Regions from separate parts of the Alteromonas sp. McT4-15 genome, predicted to be linked through region 2. Evidence: predicted binding sites of a transcription regulator. Region 2 holds the regulator's gene; the other holds the start of a gene.
The links. The regulator FNR, encoded in region 2, switches genes on or off when oxygen is low (the NO sensors DNR and NnrR bind a similar motif). The targets are predictions, from matches to a motif close to TTGATCTAGATCAA.

Region 1 (5,124 bases), on a different contig from region 2:
AATATTTAGAAGACGCCTAGACCTCTGCATTCAGGACGCTATTTGTCTGCAAGAATGTTTAATAAGTGGCGCTGCTGGGCTATATCCCGACGAGCCGTGCCACTAGCTCTTTATCAGTTCTCTTACTTTATCTACTACCTTGGCAGTATTTGGTTTTTTGCCTGTCCAAATGGTAAATGCTGCGGCAGCTTGTTCAACTAACATACCTAACCCATCTAAACTTTGCGTTACCCCCAACTTTGTTGCTTCTTGCATAAAAGGTGTCGGTGAATTTTTATAAACCATGTCATACACCGCTTCACACTCACTTAAGGACGCTGCATTTATATTGCATGGAAGTTCGCCGTTTAAACTTGCTGCAGTAGAATTGATGATTACGTGTGGTGTTATCGACGCTACGTCCTCAAGCGTCATTACCGCTATTTCATTGTACTGACTTTCACTGGCCACCTGCTCTGCACGGCTTAGCGTTCTATTAGCAATAGTAAGTTTTGCGATACCGGCTTCAAATAACGGCGAAACAACACCTCGTGCCGCACCACCAGCACCTAACAGTAAAACGTGTTTATTTTTTAGTGCTACACCGTTATTAAGTAAATCATTCACTAAACCAATCCCGTCGGTGTTAAAACCATAAACGTTTCCATCCGCTGTCTTCATGAGCGTATTTACGGCCTTCGCATCATTCGCGGCAGCGTCTTCAACCTGAGCAAAATTATAGGCATCTAATTTGAACGGCATAGTAACATTGCACCCTATTGCAGCATCTTGGGCTAGAAATGCTGATGCTGCTTCGACAAAACCATCTTCAGGCGCCAGGATTTTTTCATAAGAAATCTCTTCCCCTACCTGTTGTGCAAACATTTGGTGGATAGTTGGTGATAAACTCTGAGCTATAGGATTTCCGAATACAGCGAATTTTTTCATGGGAATACGAGACTTATTTAAAACAAAACAGAAAAGCGAAGATGTTAAAAAGAGTACACCATATTACCGAATAGGTGGAGAAGAGAAAGTAAGAGCACTTTCCAATACGTTCTATGACATTATGGAAACCGATCCTATGGCCGAAGAGCTATTGGCTATACATCCGCAACCTCTCGACAGAATTCGACATGTATTCTTTTTGTATTTAAGCCTGTGGTTAGGCGGTCCCGATGACTTTCAGCAACAGTTTGGCCATCCGCGGCTTCGTGCTAGGCACTTACCCTTTACTGTTACACCTGTGCTTAAAGATCAGTGGATGTATTGTATGCGCAAGGCTTTGTTTCAAACCGTTGACGATATGGCACTTGCTCAACAATTGCTGCAAGCGCTCGATCAACTTGCAGAGCATATGATTAATAGCAAATAAAAAAGCGCGCTGTCGAGATTACTCTCTTGGCGCGCAAGTCCCCTGTTACTGTTCACGCTCTTAATGGCGCATGAGTAGTGCAATTAAATAACTAGAATGTGTAACCCACTGAGATAGTGTAAACCCAAGGGTCAATTTCAATATCGCTCACAACGCCATCAGCTTCACCTACTTTAAATGTTGCGTCGGTATCAATATCGATGAAACGTACTGAGGCATTCACGTGCCATTTTTTATCTACAATGTAGTCCATTCCAACTTGTGCTGTAAGTCCAAATGAATTGTCTAGTGATAAGTCGCTAAGGCCAGCATCGCTGTTAGCCCCTGTAAACTCTTCGTCAAAGAAAATTGTATAGTTTACACCAGCTCCAACATATGGCTGAAACGGCGAGTTAGCATCGTTAAAGTAGTAGTTTGCAGTTAACGATGGTGGCAAATGTGTTACTTCACCCAATTGAGTACCCGTACCCAACGGATCGGAAACAGAGAAGTTCACATCGTGTTTGAAAGGTGTAGCAGCTAACAACTCAAGGTTGATGTTGTCTGTTAGGAAGTACGCCACATTAATACCAAGTTGCGTATTGTTATCAACCGTTAATGCAACACCTAGATCAGTACCACCAGCAATGATATTTGATGATGACTCATCTGGGGCAACGGTAGTTAGGCCGCCGCGCACAACCCAGTCACCTTGCTGGTGAGCGCTAGCTAGTGGAGAAAGTGCTGCGAGTGTAAGGCAAATTGCTGAAAGAGTGTGTTTACGCATGGTGTGTCTCTCGTGTGTTTAAATAAGATGACGCCACTGTACGCTTTTGATGAAGTGAAATGTTGATCCAGCGCAAAGTTCATAAGTAACTGAAACACTGACACTAATACAAGTTGATATAGATCAAAAAGAAACGCCGCAATGATTATGTTGCGGCGTTTCTGGCATATTGGTTAACTATTATCGCGAGAGTTACCACTGTGTAGGTTTAAGCCAATCGACTAGTTTGGCTTCTGCACTACCTGGTGCAGGTGTATAACAATACTCCCATCGCGCCAGCGGCGGCATAGACATAAGAATTGACTCTGTCCTACCACCAGTTTGCAAACCAAACAAAGTGCCTCTATCAAACACCAAGTTAAACTCTACGTAGCGACCACGACGATACAGCTGAAAGTCACGCTCCCGTTCGCCGTAAGGCGCTTGTTTTCTGCGCTCCACGATAGGGACATAGGCATCAATATAGCCATTACCCACGGCTTGCATAAACGCAAACGATTGCTCGAATCCCCACTCATTGAGATCGTCAAAGAAAAGACCGCCAACACCACGTGTTTCATTTCGATGCTTCAGATAAAAGTAATCGTCACACCACTTTTTGTATTTTGGATAGACCTCTTCACCAAATGGCTTACAGAGTTTTTTAGCTGTATCATGCCAATGCACAACATCTTCTTTAAATGGATAAAAGGGCGTTAGGTCAAAACCACCACCAAACCACCAAATAGGTGCCTCTCCCTCTTTTTCTGCAATAAAAAAGCGTACGTTTGCATGTGAAGTGGGAATGTAAGGGTTATGTGGATGAATAACGAGAGACACCCCCATCGCCTGGAAATTACGGCCTGCTAGCTCTGGTCGGTTTGCCGTTGCGGATGCAGGCATTTGACTACCAAAGACATGTGAGAAATTGACGCCGCCTTGCTCGATAACCGCACCGTCTTTAAGTACACGCGAGCGACCGCCGCCTCCCTCTTCACGTTCCCAGCTGTCTTCAACAAATTGACCTTTTCCGTCGGCAAGCTCTAATGTTTGACAAATAGTATCTTGCAAGTTGAGTAGATAAGCTTTTACCTGTGCAATAACATCTTTTGCGTTTTTTCCGTCTAGTAGCTCTGTTGATATCATGGGCGTATTACCTCTGCTGTATCGCCATCTCGTATTACACTGGGTTTTGTAGCACCGCCAACTTCGCCCTCAACATACGTCACGGATTCTGCAAACACAGCTTTAGCTTGCTCTAGTGTTATGGCGGGAGATTGTCCTGTGAGATTGGCACTGGTTGACACCAAAGGTTTACCTAATTTTGTGCAAAGTGCCACAACCACTGGATGATTGGTTACCCTAACGGCTATTTTGTCATGCTGCCCAGTAATCCACTGCGGTGCAGTTGCCGATTTTGGTAGTAACCACGTATTAGGGCCAGGCCAACTAGAAAAAATATCAGTGCGTCTGTCTGGCCTAATCGCATTATCATTAACGTAAGGTAAAAGCTGACTATAATTGGCTGCAACTAAGATAACGCCCTTTTCTACTGGACGTTGCTTAAGTTCCAATAATGCGTTTACAGCAGTTTCATTATCAGGGTCGCACCCTATACCCATGACCGCTTCTGTAGGATAAACCAGTAACTTTCCTTCATTGAAGGCAGCGACAATAGGGTCGCTTTCTTTCACATCATCCGATGCAGAGTCAATTGCATTCCCATTGTGGAATTCAGACATGTTCTTCTCAGCTTTCGCGCAGGTTATTTCTTAAAGCCACAGGAAGGTTGTGGGCATTGAACTTGCCCTTTTTTATCAATCAACACTCCCCATCCGCATTGTGGACAGGCTTCGTTCACAGGCGTGAAATTTAGCACATAACGACATTGGGGATAATGGTTACATGCAAAAAACTGTTTTCCATACTTGTTAGTACGCGATATTAAATGCCCTTTCTTACATTTGGGGCAGTCAACAAGCGTGTCTTCTTGTTGTTTAATCGGTGCTATGTGGTGGCAATCAGGAAAGTTAGTACAGCCAATAAACATACCAAACCGACCTTTCTTTATGGCCAATGTTCCGTTACATTCTGGGCAAGACACACCATCCAGTGTTTTTAAAAGCGTGGTTTGTTTATCGTGAAGCGGTTTACTAAAGTGACAATCTGGATACCCCGTACAGCCAATGAACGGACCTGATTTACTATTTTTAATATGCAGCGGTTTACCACAATCAGGACAATCACCAAAGTTATCCTCTAGTGCATGCTCGTGAGCGGAAAACAAAGAATGGTCTATTTTCGACATAAGAACCTTAAGTGCACTACCATTGGCAGCGCACTTAGTTAAACACAAAAAGCGCGACGGCAGATTTTAATTTAATGCAATACGCCATCAGGCTCTTCGAACAGTAAATCTTCCATTTGCGCGTAGGCTTTCTCTTTACCCGGCACGTTAAATAGCACCATTAGCACAACCCATTTCAAATCTTCCAGACAGAATTCGTTAGAGTCGATTTCCATTACACGGTCGATCACCATCTCACGAGTTGATGCATCAAGCACATTTACTTGCTCTAAAAACATCAGAAAACCGCGACATTCTACGTCTAAACGCATTTGTTCTTCATGGGTGTAGATACGGCTCAAACTGGTACTAATGCCTTTACAAAAATAAGGCTTTATATCCGTTTCTTGTAATGCAGCCAGTTTCTCTAGCCATGCGAGGGCTTTGTAAATTTCATCATGATGAAACCCTGCGCGCACAAGCTCTTCGGTCAACTCGTCTTGGTCGACGCGAATTTCAGTTTCACTATGTATGAAGTTTTCGAACAGATACATGAGGATATCGAACATGTTATTTTCCCCTCAATTTAACGTAGCCCCCAGGGACAGCGGCTACCAAACCACGCAATTCATATTCTAATAATGACGCCATTACTTTATCGACAGTAACAGCATTGCGCTGGGCTATAACATCAATAGCGGTGATGTCATAATCCACACTAGCTAATAATTTATCGGT
Region 2 (5,124 bases):
TACAGTATTTTGTTTGATGATGATCTGTCGCCAGAGGAAAAACAACTTGCAGAACAACGTAAGAAACTGCAAGAAAAAGAAGAATTAACTCACTTATCTAAACACACGAACACAGCGAAAACATCAGTCAATCAACCTGAAAACGAGACTCATGGAAGGCATTAATTACTTTTCTGCCTTTCTTATTGGCCTCGCAGGCGGCGTTCACTGTGTAGGAATGTGTGGGGGTATTGTAACCGCACTACGAATGGTTACCCCCAAAGGCATTTCCCCCTTCCCCTATACACTGACTTATAATATTGGGCGCATTGTGAGTTATACCATCGCAGGCGGTATAACTGGTTTTTTTGGAAAAATTGCCGCTGATTATATTCCCCTCGCGAATTATGCACTTTCACTGATTAGCGGCATCATGCTACTGCTATTGGCATGCTATCTCGGGCAGTGGTATACCGGCTTAACCAAACTAGAACGGTTGGGCAACGGAATATTTAAAAAAATACAGCCTTACTCTAAACGTTTTTTACCATTTAGGACGCCGCTGAGCGCCTTTCCCTACGGCTTTATTTGGGGATGGTTACCGTGCGGGTTAGTGTATTCGACATTAACATGGTCATTGGCTTCTGGCAGTGCCTTGCAAGGTAGCGCAATTATGTTCTTCTTTGGGTTAGGCACATTGCCTACACTGATTGCGACAAGCTTGGGTAGCCAATGGTTGATCTCAGGATTTAAAAACATATTGGTTAGACAAGGGATCGCGAGCATAATGGCTATATATGCTGTTTATCTGATTTATCGCGCAATCGCCTAAATCTTGCGGTATCATAACAAAGTAAACCCTGTAATTTGTGAGTTAGTATTTATGAGCAAAGGAAGCCAATTCTCTATACATTGTCAAAACTGCAGTTTCAGTCATTTATGTCTACCAGTGGCATTGAATAAGACAGAAATTGAGTCTCTTGATGACATTATTGAGCGTAAAAAACCACTCCATAAGGGCGATACGCTTATCCAAACTGGCGATACCTTTCGTTCACTCTTTGCTGTTCGCACAGGCTCATTTAAGTCTTTTGTTACAAACAAAGAAGGTGAAGAGCAGATAACAGGTTTTCACTTTCCTGGCGATATCATAGGCTTTGATGCACTACGTGAAAATCAGCATCAAAGCTACACGCAGGCTCTTGAAACTGCAATGGTGTGCGAACTTCCCTACGAAACGTTAGATGAAATGTCAGTACAATTTCCAAAACTTCGTCACCAGATTATGAGCTTCATGAGTGCGGAAATTAAGCAAGATCACGATATGATTATGCTGTTAAATAAACGCACAGCCCAAGAACGTCTCTTATATTTCATCTCGCATTTGTCTCAACGTTTTGAAGAACGTGGTTTTTCACACAGAGAGTTTCACTTAACGATGACACGTAATGAAATAGGTAACTATTTAGGTTTGACTATCGAAACGATAAGTCGCCTGTTAAGTCGCTTCCAAAAAGACGGTATTATCAAGGTAGATGGCAAGCTTATTACTATTTTAGATTTTGATCGACTTAGTACAAAACTAGAAGCGCTTAACGGTCCCAGCGTTGTGTGTAACGGTTAGGAACCCTAATCAACAACTGATAACAAGATTAAGATTGGCGCTTTGAAAGCGCCTTTTTTATTTATTGATCTAAAACAACTAACGTTTTTAGTATTGTCGTTTACACTTACCTTAAGCGTCCAACTTATTTATAAAACTAAATACTAAGCTTTTGTTTATAAGGGGTAGTTATGATTGAGTACAAACGCATCCTTGCTGTTGTTGATGCCGAGCGAGACAACCAACCTGCCTTAAGCAGGGCCTACGAATTAGCGTCAAAATTGGGCGCTTCAGTAACAGCCATGATGGTGGTATACGATCTCTCTTATGACATGACCACTATGCTTAGCCCTGATGAAAGAGAGTCAATGCGCGACGCCGTCACTAACGAACACGCCAAATGGCTATCAGGAGAGCTTCACAAGCAAGGCTATGGAGAAACTGATATTGTTGTTGAGTGGAATAATCGCGCCTATGAATCAATTATTCATTATGCCTTGGACAATCAAATCGATTTAGTGGTTAAAGCAACTAAGAAACATGATGACTTGGCATCCGTTATATTTACGCCCACAGACTGGCACCTGATGCGTAAATGCCCTCGTCCAGTATTATTGGTAAAAGAGCACGATTGGCCAGAAGGTGGCGAAATTATTGCTGCTGTAAACGTAGGTACTGAAGACGACGAACATGCTGCGCTCAATGATAAAATTACCGTTATTGCCAACGACTATGCGTCGCTTTTAAAAGGGAATGTCAATCTTGTTAACAGCTACCCTTCTACACCGCTAAATATTGCTATTGAAGTCCCTGAGTTCGACCCTGACACTTATCATGATGCGGTTAAGCAACACCACCAGAATGAAATGCGCGCCCATGCACTTAAATATGGTGTACCTGATAATAAATGCGTAGTTAAAGAAGGATTGCCAGAAAAGGTTATCCCCATGGTTGCAAAAGACATTGACGCAGAACTCGTTATCATCGGCACAGTTGGCAGAGTTGGCATTTCAGCCGCTTTGATTGGTAATACTGCAGAACATGTTATCGATGAACTGAACTGCGATGTGTTGGCACTCAAGCCCGACGGTTTTGTATCACCGTTGGCAAACTAAGTGCTGTGCAAAGTAGGATGTCATTATTTTGAACGAACAAGAACTCTGAACGAACAATAGCGAATAAATTAACGTGCGCAGGCATGGTTTCGAAAAGGTGCTTTATTGTATAATGTGCTTTTTATTACAAACCAAGCTAGTTAATTATGAGTCTAGGCACAAATGGTGCTGATGCGGCGCCTCTAAATGCGACGCAAAGTAAGCAAAAGTACAACTTCAACAAACTTCAAAAACGCCTTCGCCGAAATGTGGGTAAAGCCATTGGCGATTTTGGAATGATTGAAAATAATGACAAGGTAATGGTGTGCCTATCAGGCGGTAAAGACAGTTACACCATGCTCGACATTCTTTTATTCTTAAAGAAGATTGCGCCTATTCACTTTGATATTGTTGCCGTAAACCTAGACCAGAAACAGCCCGGTTTCCCGGAGCATATTTTGCCTGAGTATCTAGATAGCATTGGTGTCGATTACAAAATCGTCGAAGAAGACACCTATTCAATTGTTAAAGATAAAATTCCTGAAGGTAAAACAACCTGCTCACTTTGCTCTCGTTTGCGTCGCGGTATTTTGTATCGCACTGCGAAAGAATTAGGAGCAACTAAAATTGCACTTGGCCATCACCGTGATGACATGCTAGAAACCTTCTTTTTAAATATGTTTCATGGCGGTAAACTAAAATCGATGCCACCAAAGCTTGTTAGCGACAACGGTGAACACATTGTTATTCGCCCACTAGCCTATTGCACTGAAAAAGATATCGAAAAATATTCTCAGGCAGCAGAGTTTCCTATCATTCCGTGTAACCTATGCGGTTCACAAGAGAACCTACAGCGCCAGAATATTAAAGCCATGTTGCAAGATTGGAATCGTCGCTTTCCAGGTCGTATCGAATCTATGTTCAGGGCGCTACAAAACGTGGCACCTTCACACTTGGTAGACAGCAATTTATACGATTTTAAATCAATTACTACGCAAGATGGCCCGGTAGAAGATGGCGATATCGGTTTTGATCAACCCTCTTTTAATACAAGTGCAGATGAGAGCGCACTAGATAGTGACAACACTATCGAAGTAGTCAATATAATGGAACCGCGATAAATGAAAATAGGACTTGCGTTAGGTGCTGGTGCAGCAAGAGGCTGGACCCATATCGGTATTATAAAAGCACTGGAAAAACTCGGTGTTAAGATAGATGTCGTTGCAGGGTGCTCTATCGGCGCATACGTCGGTGCTGCCTACGCAAGTGGAAAATTGGATGAGTTACAAGAATGGGCGTGCTCGCTAAGCGACTGGCAAGTGCTGGCGCTAATGGGTGTAGGTCTTCGACGTGGTGGAATTGCCAGCGGCCAAAAGGTGTTTGATAAGCTGTCTAACGAGTTTTGTGTTGAAAACTACGAAGATATGCTAAAACCTTTCGCAGCAGTAGCAACCGATTTGTATTCGGGCCGCGAAGTCGTGTTTAACTCTGGTCCTATTGGCGACACAATTCAGGCTTCATGTGCAATTCCCGCCCTGTTTGCGCCCGTTGCGCATGGCGATCGCTGGCTTGTTGACGGCGCGGTTGTGAATCCAGTTCCTGTTAATCTGTGCCGACAGTTAGGTGCGGATTTTGTAATTGCGGTAAACCTCAATGCAGATTTTCGTCCGTTAATGATTGAAAAGTTACGTCATGATCATGAAGAAAATCAACGTAAAACAGAAGACTTTTTTACCAAAAGTCAAAATGTGTTGAAGCAATGGTTTTCACCCGATAGTAAGCAAGAAGAAAAAGAGCCAACTGTTGTCACTGATGAATCAATAGCTTCAGAAGTTATTGAAAAAATTGAAGAAGAAGTGACTGAAGTGCCCGCAAAAGCAAAGAAAAGTAACCCACCAGGTATCATGAGTGTGATGAGTAGTTCGCTTGATATCCTTCAAGCACGCGTTACTCGTTCGCGCTTAGCTGGCGATCCACCCGATATTCTTATTGAGCCTCAACTTACCGATGTGGGGATTATGGAGTTTCATCGTGCACAAGAGTTATGCACAAAGGGCGAAGAAACTATCGCCCGAATTGCAGAACAAATTAGGTATCAGCTTCTAACTTGATGCCATAGCGGTAATTCTTAACGGCGCTTCAGGCAGCGTAAGGTCTTTAGCGTCTTTTAGCCATTCCTCATCTAACTGCATAATACCGTTGTTAACCTTAACACCTTGTGGAGTAACAAAATCTAGGTGTTTATCGTTAAATTGCACCATTAACCCTTTAACTGAGGGCATCATAAACGACAGGAAACTTCCCATTTCGTTAAAAAAAGCAGCATACTGTTCATAGAGGAAGTCGAGATCGTCTTTGGTGTAATACTGTTTCAAATATTCAGGCTTAGTTTCCAACTGCACTGACATATCGCACACATTAGCCCGTTCTTCTAGTGAAATTCTAACC

Region 1: a site for FNR is predicted at 2,234-2,247, ahead of LHL20_RS13780 (OmpW family outer membrane protein). Genes of this name have one in related genera too.

The regions. Positions count from the first base shown of each region.
Region 1 covers NZ_JAJALG010000019.1:72,396-77,519, reverse strand. Annotated here, with positions in the region: gene LHL20_RS13795 (gamma carbonic anhydrase family protein) at 1-20, shown strand, start outside; gene aroE (shikimate dehydrogenase) at 103-927, opposite strand; gene LHL20_RS13785 (group II truncated hemoglobin) at 926-1,354, shown strand; gene LHL20_RS13780 (OmpW family outer membrane protein) at 1,446-2,120, opposite strand; gene hemF (oxygen-dependent coproporphyrinogen oxidase) at 2,313-3,245, opposite strand; gene LHL20_RS13770 (Sua5/YciO/YrdC/YwlC family protein) at 3,242-3,841, opposite strand; gene LHL20_RS13765 (DNA topoisomerase family protein) at 3,865-4,407, opposite strand; gene LHL20_RS13760 (DUF494 family protein) at 4,479-4,955, opposite strand; gene dprA (DNA-processing protein DprA) at 4,957-5,124, opposite strand, start outside.
Region 2 covers NZ_JAJALG010000044.1:15,502-20,625, forward strand. Annotated here, with positions in the region: gene ccoS (cbb3-type cytochrome oxidase assembly protein CcoS) at 1-165, shown strand, start outside; gene LHL20_RS19045 (sulfite exporter TauE/SafE family protein) at 152-811, shown strand; gene fnr (fumarate/nitrate reduction transcriptional regulator Fnr) at 863-1,603, shown strand; gene uspE (universal stress protein UspE) at 1,774-2,697, shown strand; gene ttcA (tRNA 2-thiocytidine(32) synthetase TtcA) at 2,844-3,797, shown strand; gene LHL20_RS19065 (patatin-like phospholipase family protein) at 3,798-4,787, shown strand; gene LHL20_RS19070 (DUF2987 domain-containing protein) at 4,779-5,124, opposite strand, start outside.